2 regions of the Sphingomonas sp. FG14 genome follow, and region 1 is predicted to be linked to the other one. Evidence: predicted binding sites of a transcription regulator. Region 1 holds the regulator's gene; the other holds the start of a gene.

Region 1 (10,974 bases):
GCTCGATCATGACGTGCGCTCGGGCTGGCTGCGCGCGGCATCGCTCGGCCTTGCCTTTGTCGCGATTCCGGCCTTCATGTTTCAATTTGTCGCGCTTGGTGCGTTGCTGCTGACACTCTCTGGGCCGCTTGCGGCACTTCCCCGGCGGCTCGACGCGGCCGGCCTGCGCACGTCAAGCCAGGAGCGGATCTGGCGCTGGGCGCAGACCGGCTTGTTTGGCCTGGCGCTGCTGGTGCTCGCCTGGGAGCTCGACGGTATCGGCACCGGCTGGGGCGTCTGGCCGCTCTCGCTTGGCACGATCGGGCTGGTCGCGTTGATCTGGGATCAGACAAGGATCACCGGTCGTGAACCCGTGGAACCCTCGTTGTTGGCGGCGCCGCTTTTTGTGTTCGCGCTGTTCGACATGCCTGTGCAAGGGCTTGCCGCGTCGACCTTGCTCGCGGGGCTGGTGCTGACGCTCGGGCAGCGCCGTATCGCGGGCCCCGATTCCGACATTCCTGCCCGTCCGGTTTAGCATCAATTTAACTATGTTGCCGTAACGCGGTCCGCATGATCGCCGAGGACGATGATGGAACCGCGGTTTCCCGGGTCGGTGCCGGCCGTTTGCTGGCCGATGCCGCACGCGGTGGGCATGGCGGCCGCAAGCGCCTGGCCGTGCTCGTCGACCTGTTCCTGCCCGAAAGCATGCGCCTGTCGGACTATCAGCGCGTCACGATCAAGCGTTTCATCGTCCGGCTGGTGGGGGCGGTCGAACATGATCTGCGGCAGCGGCTGATCACGTCGCACGCCGCGCGTTTCACACCGGAAATCCTGGCCGGGCTTGGCAGCGCTCGCGTGCCGATCGCATTGCCGCTGCTTCAGCGCGCCCGTGCGCTTCACGATGTCGAACTGGTTTCACTCTTGCTCGCGCGCGTTGAGGAGCAGCGGTTGAGCAGCCTGCTGCGCCGCGACGGCGAGGAAACCCGATTGGTCGAGGCATTGCTCGCCGATTCCGACGAAGCCGTCTCTGGTGCGGCAATGGCGATGTTGATCGCCGAGAGCCGCCGTCATTTCCTGTTCGAGGAGCCGGTGCTCGCACGCACCGACTTGCCTGCCGACCTGCAATATCGCCTGGTCTGGTGGGTGGCGGCGGCGTTGCGCGAATATCTGACTCGCCAGCATGGCGCGGATCATGGCGTGGCGGATACCGCGCTGATGGATGCCGCGGCTGCCAGCCTTTCGAGTCATGACGAGGGCGAAACGCTTGAATCCTCTGCCATGCAACTCGCTTATGCCCTGGCGGAGCGCGGCCGGCTCGACGATTCGCTGCTCCAGGCCGCGTGCCAGGAGGGACGGCTGTCGTTGTTCGTCGCGGCGCTCGCGGTGCGCGGAGGCCTCGATTTCGACGCGGCGCGCGGCATGGCCTTGCCGCCATTCGGAGAAAGGCTGATCGTGCTGCTGCGTGCGCTCGACGTCCGCCGCGAGGTTGCGGGCGCCGTCGCCCAGATTCTCTCGGCCGATGACGCGGATTTGATCGAACAAATGTCCGCCTATGATGATCTGACGCGTGTCCGCGCGCTCGAACTGATTCAACCTTGGCAAGTCGATACGGGCTATCGCGCCGCGATCGCCGCGCTTTCGGCAGGGCTCGCCGAACGCGGTGATGGATGGGCGGCATGAACGCCGCACCCGTTCATGGCCGCGTCGATCGCAGCGGGCGGCTGATCGAGGCCGATCCGCCACTGCTCGGCCTGCAGTTGCGGGCCGGGGGCGAAGCGGGCGGGGCACTCGCCGTGCCGCAGATCGCGGCGCTGGCACGCCTCGCCAATCGGCTCGGCATCCTGATTTCGCGCGCGGTGATCGCGGCGGATGGGGAGAGCGATATCGATCTCTGGGTGCGCGCGCAGCCCGACGGCAACGAGGTCCGATTGACCGTCGGCGGCTGGAACCGCCGCCCCGCGCTGCCCGCCATCGCCGCGCGCGACATCGATCGCGAAACCGATTTTCTCCGCGCCTCTGCGGATTGGCTCTGGGAAACCGATGAGGCGCTCAAGCTCGTCGCGCTCTCGGCCTCGGCTGAAGAGGCGATTGGTGGACCCGCGAGCGGCATGATTGGCCAGCCCATCACGCAACTGGTCAGGCTGATCGAGGATGAGGACGGGAACCTGCCCTTGCTCGCCGCATTGGCGGCACAGGGCCGGCTGGAGGCGCAGGATGCCGAATTGCGCAACGGCAATGGCAGCGTCCGGCTGAGCGCGGTTCCGATCCATGACGGAGCGGGGCGTTTCGTGGGGTTCCGGGGCAATGCCGCCTGGCATCGCGCGAAGCTTGCCAGCCCTGAGGAACCCCGCATCGTCGCCGATGCCTTTGGCGAGCGGCTCGATCGCGCGCTGCGGGAACCGCTGGCGCGGATCATCTCGCGCGCGGACAGCATCAGCACGCGGAGCGAAGGGCCACTCAGGCGCGACTATGCCGAATATGCCGGTGATATCGCGACGGCCGGTCGCCATCTGCTCGCACTTGTCGACGATCTCGTCGATCTCCAGGCGATCGAGCGCAGCGACTTCCGGGTCGAGGCCGAGGTGATCGATCTGGCCGATGTCGCGCGCCGCGCCGCCGGGCTGCTGGCGGTCCGCGCCTCGGATCGCGAGGTGCGCATCGACCGGCCGGGCGAAGACGAACGATTGCCCGCGCTCGGCGATTTCAAGCGTGTGCTGCAGATCCTGGTGAACCTGATCGGCAATGCGGTTCGTTATTCGCCCAATGGCGCGATGGTGTGGATACGCGCCGAACAGGCGGCCGATCGCGCGGTGGTGGTGATCGCGGATCAGGGCAAGGGCATCGATCCGGAGGATCATGAACGGATCTTCGAAAAGTTCGAACGCGTCGATCCGGGCGAACCCGGGGGCAGCGGCCTGGGCCTCTACATCGCCCGCAGGCTGGCGCGCGCCATGGACGGAGAGATCAGTGTGGACAGCGCGCCCGGGCAGGGCGCGCGCTTCACGCTGACATTGCCGGTCGGCTGAACCGCCGGTGCACCCGGCCTTTCATGCGATATCAGCGAAGCTTGGCATCTCACGACAACTAAACGGTTTTCTCAAACGAAAACCCCGGCTTTCGCCGGGGTAAACGTCCTGGATTGTTCAGGCCGCCTCAGCGGTTGCCGACCGGCACATAGTCGCGCTGCGTCGGGCCCGTATAGAGCTGGCGCGGGCGACCGATCTTCTGATCGGGATCGGAGATCATCTCGTTCCACTGCGCGACCCAGCCGACGGTGCGGGCAAGCGCGAACAGCACGGTGAACATCGTGGTCGGGAAACCGATCGCCGACAGGATGACGCCCGAATAGAAATCGACATTGGGATAGAGCTTCTTCGAGACGAAATACTCGTCCTTGAGCGCGATCTGCTCCAGTTCGCGCGCGACGTCGAAGATCGGATCGGTGACGCCCAGCTTGTCGAGCACCTCGTTCGCGGTCTTCTGCATCACCTTCGCGCGCGGATCGTAATTCTTGTACACGCGGTGGCCGAAGCCCATCAGGCGGAACGGATCGTCCTTGTTCTTCGCGCGGGCGATATATTCGGGGATACGGTCCGGATGGCCGATCTCGCGCAGCATGTTGAGCGCCGCTTCGTTGGCGCCGCCATGCGCCGGGCCCCAAAGGCAGGCGATGCCGGCGGCGATGCAGGCGAACGGGTTGGCGCCCGAGGAGCCGGCCAGGCGGACGGTCGAGGTCGACGCGTTTTGCTCGTGATCGGCATGGAGAATGAAGATCTTGTCCATCGCCGCCTCGACGACGGGATCCACCACATATTCCTCCGCCGGCACGCCGAAGGTCATGCGCAGGAAATTGCCGGTGTAGGACAGTTTGTTGTCGGGATAGAGGAAGGGCTGACCAACCGAATATTTATACGCCATCGCCGCGATCGTCGGCATCTTCGCGATCAGCCGGTGGCTGGCGATCATCCGCTGGCGCGGATCGGTGATGTCGGTGGAATCGTGGTAGAAGGCCGAAAGCGCGCCGACGACGCCGCACATGATCGCCATCGGGTGCGCATCGCGGCGGAAACCGCGATAGAAGGTCGCGAGCTGCTCGTGCAGCATGGTGTGGCGCGTGATGGTATAGCTGAACTTCTCCAGCTCCGCCTGGCTCGGCAGTTCGCCGTTGAGCAGCAGATAGCTGACTTCCATGAAGTTCGACTGCTCGGCGAGCTGGTCGATCGGATAGCCGCGATGGAGCAGGATGCCCTGGTCGCCGTCGATATAGGTCAGGCCGGATTCGCAGCTAGCGGTCGAGGTGAAGCCCGGATCATAGGTGAACATGCCCGTCTGGCCGTAAAGCTTTCGGATATCGATCACATCGGGGCCGACCGATCCGGCCAGCACCGGATAGTCGTGATCCTTGCCTCCGGCCACCAGCTTCGCGTTTCCGGTCATAGTCGTCCTTCCTGACTGTTCAGCCTGCTTGAATCCGGTCGCTGATGCGGCCGAGCGATTCCTCGCGGCCCAACAGCACCAGCACATCGAATATTCCTGGCGAGGTCGCACGTCCTGTCAGCGCGGCCCGCAAGGGCTGGGCGATCTTGCCCAAGCCGATTCCTGCATCCTCGGCAACCTGCCGCACCGCCTCTTCGAGCGCGGGAACGGACCAGTCGACAATCCCCTGAAGTGCTTCGCCTGTCTTCTCGAGCAGTGCGATTGCGCCGCCCTCTAGCAGAGTTGCCGCCTTTTCGTCGAGTGAAAGCGGGCGCGTCTCGAACAGGAACAGAGCGCCTTCGGCCAGCTCGTCGAGAGTCTTCGCACGCGGTTTCAGCGCGGCCATCGCGGCGCTGAGCAAGGTTTCGCCATTGGTGTCGATCGTGATGCCCAAACGGGTTTCCACGCGAGGCTTCACCAGCGCCGCCAGCCGCGCATCGTCCGCCTCACGGATATAATGCGCGTTCAGATTCTCGAGCTTCTTGAAATCGAAGCGGGAGGGCGAGCGGCCGACATTGGCCAGATCGAACCATTCCACCGCCTGTTCGCGGCTGATGATCTCGGCATCGCCATGGCCCCAGCCCAGACGCAGCAGATAGTTGCAGACCGCTTCAGGCAGCAGCCCCATCTCGTCGCGATAGGCATCGACGCCCAGCGCGCCATGGCGCTTCGAAAGCTTGGCGCCGTCGGCGCCGTGAATCAGCGGCACATGCGCATAGATCGGCTCGGGCCAGCCCATCGCCTTGATGATGCCGAGTTGGCGGAAGGCGTTGTTGAGATGGTCGTCGCCACGAATGACGTGCGTCACGCCCATGTCGTGATCATCGACCACCACCGCGAGCATATAGGTGGGTGTGCCGTCCGAACGCAGCAGGATCATGTCGTCGAGTTCGGCGTTGCGCACGACCACGCGGCCCTGCACGCGATCCTCGATTACCGATTCGCCTTCGCGCTCGGCCTTCAGCCGGATCACATAGGGGGTGCCTTCGGGCGCATCGCTGGGATCGCGGTCGCGCCAGCGGCCGTCATAACGCATCGGCAGCTTGGCTGCGCGCTGCTGCTCTCGCAGTTCGGCCAGTTCCTCCGGCGTCGCATAGCAGCGATAGGCATGGCCCGATTCGAGCATCGCATGCGCAACTTCGGCATGACGTGCGGCGCGCGCGAACTGGAATACCGTGTCGCCGTCCCAGTCGAGACCCAGCCAGCGCATGCCGTCGATAATCGCCTCGATCGCCGGCTCGGTCGACCGCGCGCGATCGGTATCCTCGATGCGGAGCAGGAATTTCCCGCCATTGTGGCGTGCGAACAGCCAGTTGAACAGCGCGGTGCGGGCACCACCAATATGAAGGAATCCCGTCGGAGACGGGGCAAAGCGCGTGACGACGGTGTCGGTTTCCTGGCTTGCGCCCACGCGCTGCTTCTCCATTATGCATACCATGGCCGGTTCGACCGGCGACGCCCCTAGCATGGCTTTTCGCAGCTGCAAAATACCCTACGTCTGATACCATTTCGCATGCGCGATCGGATCGAGAGATGGCTGGAGGCGGAACGCGACCAGCTAGCGCTATGGGGGCCCGTCGCGCTGGGCGCGGGCGTCGCCGCCTGGTTCGCGCTTGCGCCGGCCAGCCAGTGGGCAGCCTTTCTGCTGATCGCTGTCGCAATCGCATTCGGAGGCGCCGCACTGGGGCTGGGTAGCCGGCTGGGGCGTTCGCTCGGCTGGTTCGGGATACTTGCCGCGATCGGCATGGCGTTGATCTGGTGGCGCGCGGAGCGAGTGGCCGCGCCGGTGCTCGAACGGCCCGCGGTGGTGAAATTCCAGGCGGAGGTCGTGCAGGTCGATATGCTGGCGGCGCGGGGGCTGGTGCGATTGCTGCTCGAGCCGCGTGATGCGCCTGCCCTACCGCAGCGCGTGCGGGTCAATGTGCGGCAGGATGATGCGGGAGAGGGGTTGCGGACTGGCGCGACCGTCGAACTGCGCGCGCGGTTGATGCCGCCACCCGAAGCGGCGGTGCCCGGCGCCTATGATTTCGCGCGGCTCGCGTGGTTCCGTGGCATCGGAGCGACCGGGCGGGCGTTGGGGCCGGTCGCGATCGTCAGCCCCGGTGCGCCACCCGTGCTCGCCGACACGCGCCGGCGCCTCTCCGCGCATATCCAGGCGCGACTCGCAGGTGGTGAAGGGGCGATCGCCGCCGCGCTGGCGACAGGTGATCAGGGCGCCATCCCCGAAGAGGATGCGGAGGCCATGCGCCGCGCCGGCTTGTCGCATCTCCTCTCGATCAGCGGTCTCCATGTCACCGCATTGGTCGGTGCGACGATGCTGCTGTTGCTGCGGCTGATGGCGCTCAGTCCCTGGCTGGCATTGCGCTGGCCGCTGGTGCTGATCGCGGCGGGCGGCGGGGCCTTGGCCGCGATCGGCTATACCTTGCTTACCGGCGCGGAGGTGCCGACGGTCCGGTCGTGTGTCGCCGCAATCCTGGTGCTGATCGGCATCGCGATCGGCCGCGATGCGATCACGCTCCGCCTCGTCGCGGCAGGCGCTGCGTTCGTGCTGTTGCTCTGGCCCGAATCGCTCGTTGGGCCGAGTTTCCAGCTCAGCTTCGCGGCAGTGACCGCGATCATGGCGCTGGTCGAGCATCCGCGGATCAAGGCCTTGCTCGCGCGCCGCGACGAGGGGTGGCTGCGCGGCACTGGGCGGATCCTGCTCGGCCTGCTGCTCACTGGTATCCTCGTCGAACTCGCGCTTACCCCGATCGCGATCCATCATTTCCACAAGGCTGGGCTGTATGGGGCGCTCGCCAATATCGTCGCGATCCCGCTCACCACCTTCATCGTGATGCCGGTCGAGGCGGCTGCGCTGCTGCTTGATCTCCTCGGGCTCGGCGCGCCGTTATGGTGGGTGACGGGGCAAGCGTTGTCGCTGCTCTTGTGGATCGCGCACAGCGTTGCCGCCATGCCCGGTGCGGTCGCGGCACTACCGGTCGTGCCAGACGCTGCGTTCGGGGCGATCGTCGCCGGCGGCATCTGGATCGCGCTCTGGCGAACGGGCGCGCGCTGGCTGGGCCTGATGCCTGTCTTGATCGGAGCGATCTGGGCGCTGTCCACCCACGCACCAGACATATTGGTGACGGGCGACGGACGCCATCTCGCGGTGCGGACGGATCGCGGCTATGCGCTGCTGCGCCCGCGCGCGGGTGACTATGTTCGTGATATGCTCGCCGAAAGTGCGGGCTTCGAAGGGGAATTGGCCGATCTTGATGCGGCGCGCGGCGCGCGATGCAGTCGCGACGCCTGCACGATCGAGCTGATCCTTGGAACGAAACGATGGCGGCTCCTCGCCACGCGCAGCACCTATTTCGTCGATCCCGCGCAATTGCGTGCCGCCTGTCGCGATGCCGATATCGTGGTCAGCGAACGCTGGCTGCCCGATTGGTGCGCGCCGCGCTGGATCAAGGCCGATCGCGCATTGTTGGCGAAAACGGGCGGGCTGACGATCGATCTGTCGAGCGCCCGGATCGCGACGGTGAAACGTGCGGGCGACGATCATCCCTGGGTGAATCCGCCGCGGCCGAAGGCGGCGTTGCCGTCATTCCGCCCAAGTCCATCCTGACCTCATGCGCCCCCGTTTGCTTCGAGCAGCGTCGAGCGAAGTCGAGACGCGACCGTCGAGAAGCATTGCGGCCAACGCTTCTCGACTTCGGTTCTCGGCAAGCTCGAACCTGCGCTCGAAGTAAACGGGAGAGGGGGCGCTCAATAGCGCCGCAGCAATCCTGCCAGCTTGCCCTGCACGCGAATCTGATCGGGCCGATAGCGCTGCGGATCATAAGCACGGTTCGCCGGATCGAGCCGGATCATCGCACCTTCGCGGCGGAAATATTTGAGCGTCGCTTCGCTTTCGTCAACCAGGGCGACCACGATCTCGCCATCGCGTGCGACGTCGGTGCGGCGGATCAATGCATAATCGCCGTCGAGAATGCCGGCCTCCACCATGGAATCGCCTGAAACCTCCAGCGCGTAGTGGTCGCCGGAGCCGAGCAGCGCGGCGGGGACGGAAAGCGTGCTTTGCCCCTCCAGCGCCTCGATCGGCGTGCCTGCGGCGATGCGGCCGTGCAGGGGGATCTCCAGCACGTCGTTGGCGGCGATCGGCAACTGGCGCGACGTGGCGGGCGCCGCCTGCTTCTTCGCCGGTTTCGCGGTGGCGCGCTCGGGCTGTTTCAGCACTTCCAGCGCGCGCGCGCGATTGGGCAGGCGGCGGATGAAGCCGCGTTCCTCCAGCGCGCTGATCAGGCGATGCACCCCCGATTTGGACTTGAGGTCGAGCGCCTCCTTCATCTCCTCGAACGAAGGAGACACGCCGGTCTCTTCCAGCCGGTCGCTGATGAAGCAGATCAGTTCATGTTGCTTGCGCGTGAGCATCGCATGTTCTCCGATGGAACGAACGAAGAACGTGTAGGAAACATCCGGGCGGTCGTCAAGCGATCGCTACGATTTCCGCCATTTCACCCACTTCGGCCGCCGGTGCACCCGCTGCGCGGACGATCAGCGCGTTCGCGGAGGCGAGCGAAACCATCGCGGCGCTGTCTTGTTCGGGTGCCTGGATCACCTCACCATTCGTCCACAGTCCGCGCAGATATTCGGCGCGGCCGCCGCACGCCGGAAGCGGCACGCCCAGGCGCACGCGGTGCGCAGTCGGCAACGGATCTGCGGCACCCTGCAATGCCCGCACCAGCGGGAGCAGGAACAGGGTGCCTGTGACGAAGGTGGAGACGGGATTGCCGGGCAGCCCCAGCACGACCGCATCGCCCAGCTTGCCGGCGAGCAGCGGTTTGCCCGGCTTCATCGCGATCTTCCAGAAATCGAGCGTGCCGCCGATCGCGTCGAGCACGGGACGGACCAGATCATGGTCGCCCACCGATGCGCCGCCGGAGGTCACGATGATGTCGGCCCCGCGCGCGGCCTCGAAGGCGGCGGCGAGTGCGTCGAAATCGTCGCGCACGATGCCGCGATCATCGACGATCGCGCCGTTCGGTTCCAGCATCCCACGCAGCATGATCGCGTTCGACGCCGGCAATTGAACGCCCGAGACCGGATCTCCGGGAGGGACGAGTTCGTCGCCTGTCGAGATCAGCGCCACGCGCGGCCGCCGGCCGACACTCAACCGGCCATGCCCGCCCATCGCGGCCAGCCCGATCCGCGCGGCCGTCAATAATGCGCCGCGTGTGACAAGGCGCTGCCCTTCCGCGAAATCGCCGTCGGTGACGCGTACATGTTGGCCGTGCCGGCGCGGGCCTTCGCCCGTCAGCACCAGGGTGTCTTCGTCTCGGGTCGCTTCTTCCTGGATCAGGATCGTGTCGGAGCCCTCGGGAAGCGCGGCGCCGGTAAAGATGCGCATCGCCTCACCCCGCCTGATCGCGTGGTCGGGTAGGGTGCCGGGCGCGCTTTCCCCGGTCACACGCCAAGGGCCAGGCATATCGGCAAAGGCGATGGCATAGCCGTCCATTGCCGAGAGGTCGGCGGCAGGCTGGCCGCGCATGGCCAGGCAATCCGTGGCCAGATAGCGGCCGGTCGCTTCGTCCAGCGTCAATGTTTCGGCCGGAAGCGGTGCGGCTAGTGCAAGCAGCCGCGCCTGCGCGTCGGCGACCGGAAGGAGGGCGCTCATTTGCCTTTGCCTACGCCGTTCGGACTGAGCCTGTCGCAGTCCTGTCTTTCCCTTTCCGTCGGCGCCGACGAAGAACGGGACTTCGACAGGCTCAGTCCAAACGGAACGGGAGTATTCGCGCTCACGCCCGATAATCGCCCGATTTGCCGCCGGTCTTCGAAACCAGCCGCACGGCGCTGATCTCCATTGCCTTGTCGACCGCCTTGACCATGTCGTAGATCGTCAGCAGCGCCACCGAAACAGCGGTCAGCGCTTCCATTTCGACGCCGGTCTGGCCCGTCGTGCGCACCGTGGCTGTCGCGTTGACGCCGCTTGCATCGGGCGTGAGATCGATCGAAACCGAGGATATTGGTAGCGGGTGGCAGAGTGGAATGAGGTCGCTGGTCCGCTTGGCCGCCATGATCCCGGAGACGCGCGCCACCGCGAGCACGTCGCCCTTTTTCGCTGATCCGTCGCGGATCGCGGCTGCCGCCTCGGCGGACATCGAGATGCGACCCTTGGCCACGGCCTCGCGCGTGGTGACCTCCTTGCCTGAGACATCGACCATATGCGCCGCGCCCTCGGCGTCGATATGGGTAAGGCCGCTCATGCCGTGCCCAGCAGCCGGCGCGTCGCCGCCTCGACATCGGCCTCGCGCATCAGCGCCTCGCCGACCAGAAAGCAATGCACGCCATGCGCGGCCATCGCATCGAGATCGACGCTGGAGGTCAGTCCGCTTTCGGCGACGAAAGTGCAACCTTCGGGCGCGCGGCCGATTAGTTCATAGGTACGCGCGAAATCGACGGTGAAATCGCGCAGGTCGCGATTGTTGACGCCGATCAGCCGTGATCGCAGCTTCAGCGCACGGTCGAGTTCGTCCGCGT
Region 2 (10,974 bases), on a different contig from region 1:
TGATCGATGCCGGCCGCTGGTCGCGGGCGCGCCGGCGGGTGAGCGGGCGTCTGCGGCTGTTGCCGCTCGTCGCTTTGCCGATCGCGGGTAGCCTGGTGTTCCTGGCGTTGTTCGCCACCGCCAATCCGGTCATCGCCGACGCACTGGCGCAACTCGATGCCGGGCTCGCGATCGACGGGGCCTTTCCCGTCCGCGCCGCTTTCGTGGCCATGGTCTTCGCACTTGGCTGGGCCTTGCTGCGGCCCTTCGTCTTCGTGCCGTTCGGTCCGCCCCGGACGGCCGGTGCGCCGCTATCGCTGCCTGGCGTCAATACCGCTTCGGTCACTTTGTCGCTCGTGACGTTCAACGCGTTGTTCGCGGTGCAGAACGGACTCGATATCGCCTTTCTGTGGAGCGGCGCGCCTTTGCCTGGCAAGCAGACCATGGCCGACTATGCGCATCAGGGCGCTTATCCGCTGATCGCGACGGCGTTGCTTGCCGGGTTGTTCGTGCTCGTTACCATGCGTCCGGGATCGGAGACGGCCGGTCGCCCGGCGATCCGCGCGCTGGTGACGATCTGGGTGGCGCAGAATATACTGCTCGTTGCATCGTCGATGTTGCGGACCTTCGACTATATCGATGCCTATTCGCTGACACGGCTGCGGATCGCCGCGCTGATCTGGATGGGGCTGGTCGGACTGGGCCTGATGCTGATCTGCCTGCGCATGTGGCGGGGCAAGAGCGATGGCTGGCTGATCGGGATGAATGCCGTCGCGGCGCTGCTGGTTCTCGGCGCGTGCAGCGTCGTCGATCTCGGCCGGATGGCGGCCGCCTGGAACGTCCGTCATGCGCGCGAGGCGGGGGGACGGGGTGTGCACCTCGATCTTTGCTACCTGAATGAACTTGGTTCCTCCGCGCTGCTGCCGATCGTCGAGCTTGAAGGGCGGACACGCGATGCGGCACTGCGCGAAAAGCTGGCCTGGTCGCGCAACCGGCTGATGGACGAGATGGAACCGGTGCTGACCGACTGGCGCGGCTGGACCTGGCGCGACGACCGGCGTTTCCGGACGGCGGAGCGGTTGATCGCCGAAAAGGACCTGAAACGGCAGCATGTCGGCCCTCGCCGATGCGATGGCGTTCCGTTCCCGCCGCCCGAACCGGCAATCGCGGTGATCGTCGAAACGGCGCCGGCGGTGGTCGCTGCGCCGCCATCCTCAGCCATCGCACGCGAAAAGCGCGCCGAACCTTTGACAGCGGAGCCCAAGCGGTGACAACAGCGTACCATATGAGCCGGTTGATCCTGATCGTCGATGACGACCCGCATATCCGCGATGTCCTGTCCTTCGCGCTCGGCAAGGCGGGCATGGAAACGCGCGAGGCGGGTGACGGGGAGGACGCGCTCGCGGCCGTGGAGAAATGGAATCCCGATCTCGTCATCCTCGACATCAATATGCCGCGTCTCGACGGGATCGAGGTTTGCAGGCGGCTGAGGGCGACGGGCGACGTGCCGGTGCTCTTCCTGTCGTCGCGCGACGACGAGATCGATCGTGTCGTGGGATTGGAGCTGGGGGCCGACGATTATGTCGTGAAGCCTTTCTCGCCGCGCGAGATTGTCGCCCGCGTCAACGCCATCCTGAAGCGCGGCGGGCGCGCATTGGCGGCGGCCGGACCGCAGGGGCAGGTGGTCCATAATCGCCTGTCGCTCGACCCCGAGGGCTGGGAAGCGCGCTGGGCGGGAGAGCCGGTGGAACTGACCGCGACCGAATTCCAGTTGCTGCTGTTGCTTGCGTCGCTGCCGTCCAAGGTGTTTGGCCGAGATGCGATCATCGATCGGCTGCACGGGCCGGGCTTCGCGGTGACCGACCGCACGATCGACAGCCATATCCGCAACCTGCGCGCCAAGTTCGTGGGGCTGGGGGCGGGCGACCTGATCGAGACGCGTCCGGGCATCGGTTACCGGATCGGGGTGTGTACAGGGACCGCTCAGTGAGTTTCCTGCTGCCATCCCCGCGAACGCGGGGATCCAGAGGCATAGTGTGCGATCTCCGGCATCTCCTGGATCCCCGCGTTCGCGGGGATGACATCCAGCGGCGATGATCGAACCGCTCAAGCAATGGCTCAAGCGGCATTGGCCGCCGATCCGGCTGCGCGCGATCCTGTTCGGCGTGCTGTTGTTCGTCGCGGCGCTGCCCGGCGTCGCCGCGGTGTTCCTGCGCGTCTATGAGAATACGCTGGTCCAGCAGACCGAAACCGAGCTGATCGCGCAGGCGGCGGCACTGGCCGGTGCCTATCGCTCGTCATGGCCCGAACCGATCGCGAAGGAACCGCGACCGCTCCGAATCGAGCGGCCGCGCGTCGATCTCAATGCGATGCCGATCCTGCCGGTGATGCATGCTCCGATCGTCGCCGACCGATCGGATCCGCGCGCGGCGATCGCGGGACGCCGGCTGAAGCCCGTTGTCGAGGATACCGTCCAGACCACGCTCGCATCGATCCGTGTGCTCGATCATCGGGGCGTCGTTGTCCTCGGGCGCACCGATCTGGGCCGCAGCTATGCGCAGGTGCCGGAGGTGAAAGCGGCGCTTGGCGGCCGGAGCATGACGGTGCTCCGCCGGCGCGGCGGCTATGAGGCGCGTTATGCGGCGGAGGCGCTCAGCCGGGCTTCGGCGATCCGTGTCCATTATGTGCGGCCGGTGATCGCCAATGGCCAGGTGATCGGCGGATTGATGCTGTCGCGCAGCCCGCGCGGGCTGTTCCTCGGCATCTATCAGGATCGCGGCAAGATCCTGTTCGGCATGTCCGCGATCTTCGTGACCTTGCTGTTCCTGGCCGGACTGCTCTCCCGCGCGATCGCCCGGCCGATCGAGGCGCTGAGCCGGGCCACCGAGTCGGTGGCGCGCGGTGCGGTCGAGGTCCCGGAAACGCCCGCGACCGCCGCGGTCGAGATCCGCACGCTCTACGAGAATTTCGCGCTGATGGCGGAGCGGATCGAAGCGAGATCGCGTTATCTGCGCGATTTCGCAGCGGCGGTGAGCCACGAGTTCAAGACGCCGATCGCCGGACTGCGCGGTGCACTCGAACTGCTCGGCGATCATGGCGCGGAGATGACCGAGGCCGAACGGACGCGCTTCCTGTCGAACGCGATGGCCGATGCAGATCGGCTGTCGCACCTCGTCCAGCGGCTGCTCGATCTGGCGCGCGCGGATATGACGGTGATGCCGAACGACGCCGCCACCGGGCTTGCCGGGCCGGCACGGCGCGTGGCCGACGCGCATCGCGGCGAAGGGTTGGCGATCGATATCGCGATTCCGGGGGATCTGCCGGCGGCGGCGGTTCCCTCTGAAGTGATCGAGGCGGTGCTGGAAACTCTGGTCGAGAACAGCCGCCAGGCGGGGGCTGTGCGAATCGGGATTTCAGCGCGCGTGGATGAGGGCGGGTTGTTGCTTTCGGTTGCCGACAATGGTCGCGGCGTACCGGCAGCCGATCACGAGCGCATCTTCGAACCCTTCCATACCGGCCGCCGTTCCGAGGGAGGATCGGGGCTTGGCCTGGCGATCGCGCGTTCGTTGCTGGCGGCCAGCGGCGGCGGCATCCGCAGCATGCGCGTGGAAATAGGGGCCTTGATCGAGATCAGATTGAGGCGTGCGTGATATCCGCCCAGATCGGCAGGTGATCGGATGCCTTGCGCGCCGCCGCGCTCAGATGGACGCCGCTGTCGGCCACTTCCAGATGCGGTGAAACCATGATGCGATCGAGCATCGCGACCGGGCGGCGGGCATGGAAGCTCTTGCCGCAATCGGCGAACGCGAAATGCTTGCCGAAATCGCGCAGGCAGCCCGATTGGCGGCTCCACTCGTTGAGATCGCCCATCATCACGGTCGGCATCGGTGCGCAGGCGTCGAGATGATGGAGCAGCGCGTGCGCCTGGCGGCGACGCCATAGCCCGGACAGGTCCAGGTGCATGCCGACGATGCGCAGCGTCGCGCCGTTGAGCGCGATATCGGCCAGTACCGCGCCGCGCGGTTCGAGTGCAGGCAGGTGAATCACCTCGCGGCGGATGATCTTTGCCGACTTGCGCACGAGGATCGCGTTGCCGTGCCAGCCCAGGCTGTTCGCCCGCATGTCGAAGGGGACATGGGCATAGTCGCTATGTTCGTCGAGCATGTGGAGAGGGATGACGCCGATGCGTGCGCCGAAGCGCCGGTCCGCTTCCTGCAGCGCGATCACATCGGCTCCGATCTCGTTGAGCACCTCCAGTGTCCGTTCGGGGCGTCGGCGGCGATCGGTGCCGATGGCCTTGCGGATATTGTAGCTCGCGACGCGCATCATGCGGACGCCATAGCCGGACTGAAGCAATGGGGGCAGGCGGAAAATCGTACGACCATGGCGTGACAACGCACAAAGGCGTCTGGCGTTCGACGATTGGAACAGTTAGGGAACATCCATGGCAAAACCCCAGCGTCGATATGTCTGCCAGCTTTGCGGCTCGGTTTCCCCAAAATGGCAGGGGCAGTGCGTCGATTGTGGCGAATGGAACACGCTGGTGGAGGAGGCGGCCGCTGTCGTTACGCCTTTTGCCGCCAAGCATAACCTGCAATCGGGCGGCCGGGCGGTCACGCTGGTCGGGCTCGATGCGGACATCTCCTTGCCGGAGCGGGCGGCGACGGGGATCAAGGAACTCGATCGCACCTTGGGCGGCGGTTTCGTCGAGGGATCGGCGACGCTGATCGGCGGCGACCCGGGTATCGGAAAATCGACGCTGTTGCTCCAGGCGGCGGCGCGGCTGGCCTGTTCGGGGATGAGCGTCGCCTATGTCTCGGGCGAGGAGGCCGCCGATCAGGTGCGGTTGCGCGCACGCCGGCTTGGCCTTGGCAACGCGCCGGTGCAACTGGCGGCGGCGACCTCGGTGCGCGATATCCTGACTACCTTCGGCAGCGGCAAACCGCCGGCGTTGCTGGTGATCGATTCGATCCAGACCATGCACAGCGACCTGATCGAAGGGGCGCCGGGCACGGTCAGCCAGGTGCGTGCTTCGGCGCAGGAACTGATCCGCTTCGCCAAGGAACGCGGCACGGCCTTGGTGCTCGTCGGCCATGTCACCAAGGATGGCGCGATCGCCGGGCCGCGCGTGCTGGAACATATGGTCGATACCGTGCTCAGCTTCGAAGGCGAGCGCAGCCATCAATATCGCATCCTGCGCGCGATCAAGAACCGCTTTGGCGGCACCGACGAGATCGGGGTCTTCTCGATGGCGGCTGAGGGACTGGAGGAAATCTCGAACCCGTCCGCTCTGTTCCTCACCAATCGCGACGAAAGCGTGACGGGATCGACGGTGTTCCCCGCGCTCGAAGGCACGCGACCCGTGCTGGTCGAGATCCAGGCGCTGACCGTGCGGCTGGCGAGCGGCGCCACGCCGCGCCGCGCCGTGGTCGGCTGGGATTCGGGACGGCTGGCGATGGTGCTCGCGGTGCTGGAGGCGCGGTGCGGGCTCAGCTTTTCGACCTGCGAGGTCTATCTCAATATCGCCGGTGGCTATCGCCTGTCGGATCCGGCCGCCGATCTTGCGGTGGCGGCCGCCCTGGTCTCCGCGCTCAGCGAGCGCCCGGTGCCGTCCGACGCGGTCGCCTTCGGGGAGATCGCGCTCTCCGGCGAGATCCGACCGGTGGCGCATGGCGCCCTGCGCCTGAAGGAAGCGGGCAAGCTGGGTTTCGGCCGGGCGCTGGTGCCGTCTGCGGTCGGTAGCGAGAAGGGCGGATTGACGCTGTCTGGCTTTCGCACGCTGCGCCAGTTCGTCGATCATATGCTGGCGCGCGACCCCGGTTGAAGCGCGGCGTTCGACACCCCAAGTGCAGAAACGGTGGAGATTTGATGACAGTCGCCGAAAGCGGATTCAAATTTACGTGAACTTGGGCTGTAGGCTTTTTGGCATCCTCCGAGTCGTCAGGTGATTCCACCTGACTGGAAAATACTCTAGCTGGAACCCATGGCTGCCTTCACCGCTCTCGACATCATCGTTCTCTTGCTCGTCGGCGGCGCCGCCGTGCTGGGATTCCTGCGCGGCTTCACGACCGAAGTTCTGTCCCTGCTCGCATGGATCGTCGCGGTTTTCGCGGTTAAGATGTTCCACGAGCCGACGACCTTGCTCGTCCGCGACTGGGTGGGCACGGAGGGCGGCGCGATGGTGCTCGCCTTCGCGCTGGTGTTCGGCCTGACCTTCCTCGCCGGCCGGCTGACCGCGCGCGCGGTGGGGCGGCGCACGCGGCAGTCGGCGCTCGGCAGCTTCGATCGCGTGCTCGGCATCGGCTTCGGCGCCTTGAAGGGCCTGATCATCGCTACCGTCATCTATCTGGGCGTCAGCCTGGTCTATGACACGCTTTATGGCGGCCGTTCCCAGCGCCCCGAATGGATGGCCAAATCCTATACCTATCCCCTGCTCGACGCGTCGAGCCGTGCGCTGGTCGATTTTGTCGAGGAGCGGCAGGAGGATGGCGGCGCGCCTGACAATGATGCGTCCGCGAGCAACGCGTCGAAATGAATGCGCCGCTCTACAACACCGCGATCCTGAAACTCGCCGCGACCATCCCGCATCATGCGCGCCTGCCGGCGCCGCAAGGCAGCTCGGAGAAGCGCTCGCCGGTCTGCGGCAGTCGTGTGACCGTCGATGTGATGCTCGATGCCGATGGGCGGGTTTCGGCGCTTGGCCAGGAGGTGCGCGCCTGTGCGCTCGGCCAGGCATCTGCATCGCTGATGGGCGCGGCCGCGATCGGCAAGACGCTGCCCGAGCTGGAGGCGGCGCGCGACGCGCTGGCCGGGTTTCTGGCGGGCACGCGTGATGATCCGGGCGACTGGCCAGGGTTGGAGATCTTCCTGCCGGCGCGGCCGCATGCCGCGCGGCACCCATCGATCCGGCTGGCGTTCGAAGCGGTGACGGAGGCTGCGGTGCGCGCCGCGGGCGCCTGATGCACGAGGGCGGCGGCGTGCCGATGCTGCGCGACGGGGTGATCCTGCTCGGTTTCGCGATGGCGTTCGTGCTGCTGTTCCGCAAGCTCGGGCTCGGCGCGGTGCTTGGTTATCTCGTCGCCGGCGCGCTGGTTGGGCCGCACCTGCTGGGGCTGGTCGGCGATGCCGAACAAAAGCTCGGCATCGCCGAACTGGGCATCACCTTGCTGTTGTTCCTTGTTGGCCTGGAATTGTCGCCGACGCGGTTGTGGCAGATGCGCAACGATATTTTCGGGCTCGGCCTGCTTCAGGTCGCGCTGTGCGGCCTCGCGGTGGCGCTGCTCGTCTATGGAAGTACGCCCTTCACCCTGGCCGCGGCGCTGGCGCTGGGCCTGCCGCTCGGCCTGTCCTCCACCGCACAGGTGCTGCCGATGCTGCAATCGGCCGGGCGGTTGCGCACCCCGTTCGGCGAACGGGCCTTTTCGATCCTGTTGTTCCAGGATCTCTCGATCGTCCCATTGATTACGATCATCGCGGCGCTGTCGCGCAACCCCGCTGATGCGGCGGGGCCGCCGGGCTGGGTGCTGGGGCTTTATACGGTGCTCGCGGTGGTGGGGCTGGTGCTTGCCGGGCGCTTCATCCTGAATCCGCTGTTCCGGCTGATCGGCAATCTCGGCGAGCGCGAGATGTTCGTCTTTGCCGGATTGTTCACCGTCATCGCCAGCGCGGCCGTGATGGAGGCACTGGGTCTGTCGACCGCGCTGGGTGCGTTCGTCGCGGGCGTGATGCTCGCCGAAAGCCCGTATCGCCACGAGCTGGAAGCGGATGTCGAGCCGTTCCGCACCATATTGCTCGGCCTGTTCTTCCTCGCGGTCGGCATGATGCTCGATCTGACCGTGATCGCCGAACGGCCGGTGTTCGTGATCGCGATGGCGGCCGCGCTGATCGTGACCAAGACCGCGATCGTGATGGGACTGGGGTTGTTGTTCCGTATGGCGTGGCGCCAGGCGCTGGCGCTGGGCCTGCTGCTCAGCCAGGGCGGCGAATTCGGTTTCGTCCTGTTCGCACAGGCGCAGGATGCGATGCTGATCGAGCCGGAGGCGGCCAGCCTGTTCGGCGCGGTCGTGACGATCTCGATGGCGACCACGCCGTTCCTGATGGCCTTCACCCGGCGGTTCCGTGCCGAGCCTCGCGCGGGTGCGGCGAAGCTCGATGGGCCGATCAGTGACGGCGCGTCGGCGATCATCGTCGGCTATGGCCGTTTCGGCCAGACGGTCGGTCAGATGCTGGTCGGCCAGGGCGTTCAGGTGACCCTGATCGATTCGGACCCGGAAACGATCGCGGTCGCGGGCGATTTCGGTATGAAGGTCTATTATGGCGACGGCACGCGCGTCGATCTGCTGCGCCGCGCGGGTGCCGAGGATGCCCAGGCGCTGATCTTCTGCCTCGACGGTGACCGGCTCGATGAAGCATCGATCGGATTGATCGCCAAGGCTTTTCCCGACGCTTCCATCCTGCTGCGCGCCTATGATCGGCGTCACATGATGCGGATCGGCGCCGCGCCTGTCGCGGGCGCGGTGCGCGACGTGTTCGAAAGCGCGATCGCGCTCGCCCGGCAATCGATGCGCGCTTTGGGCATCGACGATGCGGAGATCGACCATACCGAGGCCGATTATCGCGCGCGCGATGAGGCCCGGCTGAAGGTGCAGAGCGAGACCGGCGATATCCGCGCGGGAATGGATCGCATGTTCAGCCAGCGCAATGCCGGGCTCAAGGAGGATTGCGGATGATCGTGTTGCTGGCGGCGCTGTCGGGCGCCATCGCGGTGGCGGCAGGTGCGTTCGGCGCGCATGGCGCCGCGTCCCCACAGGCGGCCGAATGGTTGAAGACCGGCGCGACCTATCAGTTGATCCATGCGGTGGCGGCACTGGCGATCGTCGACAGGCTGGGCGCGAAGGCGCCGGCTGCCTTGTTCCTGGTGGGCGGCGCGATCTTCGCATTGACGCTTTATGCGATGGCGATCGGCGCACCGCGCTGGCTGGGCGCAATCACGCCGATTGGCGGAACATTGCTGATCATCGGCTGGCTCTGGCTCGGCTGGACCGCGCTGCGGGGATAGGGCGCCGCCTGTCCTGACTATGAAATTGCGCTCCCCTTGCGCGTCGATAGGTTTCCCGATCGAGGGAGACGGAAATGCGCGGAGGGCTGGCTGCCGGCTTGATCTGTTCGTTCGGGGCGCTGGGCGAGGCGCCGTTGCGTGCCCAGGAGGATCCGGAGCCCCAGATGCCCGCGCCGCTGGTGCGCGGCGGGAGCAGCGTGATTTCCTATCCGCCCGAGTTCTTCGCCGAATATCAGCCGACCATGGCGCTGGAGATGATCACGCGCATCCCGGGCTTCACCTATGATCGCGGCGATACCACTATCCGCGGATTGGCGGGGGCGGGGGGCAATGTCCTGATCGACGGGCAGCGCCCATCGACCAAATCGCAGAATCTCGACGATATCCTGCGGCGCATCCCGATCACGGGCATAGAACGGATCGAACTGATCCGTGGCGGTGCGCCGGGCATCGATATGCGGGGCCAGACCATGGTGGCCAATATCATCCGCCGTGTGGGCGCGACGACATCGCTCGCAGCCGAGTTCATGACGAAGTTCTACACCAATGCGGCCCCCGCCCGGATCGCGCGCATCGAAGGATCGCGGAAGGGGCGCAAATTCTCGCTCGAAGGCGTGCTCCACTGGCGCGAGGACAAGGACCAGACAATCTCGGGCATCGGCCGTATTTCGCGCCGCGACGGCAATGGCCGGTTGACCGACTGGGGCCGCTTCGAGGCCGATTGGGATCGCTTCATCATCGGCGGTAACGGCGCTGCGGAATATCGCGATGGCCCGGATTTCATACGCTTCAGCCTGAACGGCGAACGCGACCGCCAGGACAGGCGGGACGTGACCGACCTGACTAACGCGGCGGGCACGGAATTTCACGAGACGGTGGCCGCCGACGTCGCGACCGATCGCGGTGTCGCCAGTATCGAATATGAACGCGAAGTCTCGTCGCGGCTGACCTTGCGCGCGCTGGCGCTCGAAAGCCGGGAACGTGACAGGATCCTGACCCGTTCGACCGGTACGGGCCCCGAACAGGTCTCGCGCGAGCGATCGCTTGCTGGTGAATCAATCATGCGCGCATCGGGCACCTTTGTGCCTGTGCCGACCCTGACGATCGACGGGCGGATCGAGCGGACCTTCAATTTCCTCGATGCCGAAAGCAGCCTGGCGCGCGGTGGTATTCCTGTGCCGCTGCCATCGGCGACGGTGCGTGTCGAGGAACGTCGCATCGACGCCGAGGGCTCCGCGCGTTGGCAGATATGGAATCAACTGACCGCTGAAGCGGCGATCGGCTATGAACGTTCGACGATCGGTGTCGACGGCGATGCGCGTCAGTCCCGTTCGCTGCAATTCCTGAAGCCCCGGCTCAACCTGACGATAGAACCGGCGAAGGGGTGGGAAGTGCGCCTGCGCGCCGAACGGATCATCAGCCAGCTCGATTTTGACGATTTCGCGACCACCGCCGCACTCGATACCGGCACGGTGAATGCGGGCAATCCCGACCTGACCCCCGAACAGGCCTGGCTGTTCGAAGGAACGGTGGAGCGCCGTTTCTGGGATCGTGGCGCGATCACGCTGACCGCAAGCCATTCCGAACTGAGTGACGTGATCGATCTCATCCCGATCGAGGGGCGCTTCGACGCACCGGGCAACATCGGCAGCGGCATGCGGCAGGAGGCGAAGCTGGCACTGAGCCTGCCGCTCGACCGGCTGGGTGCGAGCGGCACCCTGATCCGCCTGAACGCGAACTGGCGGCGCTCGCGCGTTACTGATCCGGTGACGGGGGAGCGCCGGCGGATCTCGCTGCAACGCCCGTTCCAGGGCGATATCACGATCATCAAGGATCTGCCGCGCCTGAAATCGGTGATCACCGCCGATTTCTACACGGGCTTCAGCGAAACCTCATACAGGATCAACGAGATCCGCACGATCGCCGCCAACAGCGAT

What was found. Region 1 encodes LexA, which represses DNA repair genes until DNA is damaged. Its sites were predicted from a motif close to GTTCCNCNCTTGTTCT; they were not measured.
Region 2: a site for LexA is predicted at 4,404-4,419, ahead of radA (DNA repair protein RadA). Genes of this name have one in related genera too.

Annotation. Positions count from the first base shown of each region.
Region 1 is NZ_JBMDKK010000002.1:664,688-675,661, forward strand. Features, by position in the region: gene ACODTA_RS11305 (hypothetical protein) at 1-514, shown strand, start outside; gene ACODTA_RS11310 (DUF2336 domain-containing protein) at 550-1,659, shown strand; gene ACODTA_RS11315 (sensor histidine kinase) at 1,656-3,005, shown strand; gene ACODTA_RS11320 (citrate synthase) at 3,133-4,416, opposite strand; gene gltX (glutamate--tRNA ligase) at 4,436-5,881, opposite strand; gene ACODTA_RS11330 (ComEC/Rec2 family competence protein) at 5,969-8,062, shown strand; gene lexA (transcriptional repressor LexA) at 8,203-8,868, opposite strand; gene ACODTA_RS11340 (molybdopterin molybdotransferase MoeA) at 8,924-10,111, opposite strand; gene moaC (cyclic pyranopterin monophosphate synthase MoaC) at 10,233-10,700, opposite strand; gene trpC (indole-3-glycerol phosphate synthase TrpC) at 10,697-10,974, opposite strand, start outside.
Region 2 is NZ_JBMDKK010000001.1:830,142-841,115, reverse strand. Features, by position in the region: gene ACODTA_RS03885 (DUF4153 domain-containing protein) at 1-1,250, shown strand, start outside; gene ACODTA_RS03880 (response regulator transcription factor) at 1,265-1,969, shown strand; gene ACODTA_RS03875 (sensor histidine kinase) at 2,073-3,629, shown strand; gene ACODTA_RS03870 (endonuclease/exonuclease/phosphatase family protein) at 3,610-4,308, opposite strand; gene radA (DNA repair protein RadA) at 4,424-5,803, shown strand; gene ACODTA_RS03860 (CvpA family protein) at 5,963-6,514, shown strand; gene ACODTA_RS03855 (iron-sulfur cluster assembly scaffold protein) at 6,511-6,939, shown strand; gene ACODTA_RS03850 (cation:proton antiporter domain-containing protein) at 6,939-8,708, shown strand; gene ACODTA_RS03845 (DUF423 domain-containing protein) at 8,705-9,037, shown strand; gene ACODTA_RS03840 (TonB-dependent receptor plug domain-containing protein) at 9,112-10,974, shown strand, end outside.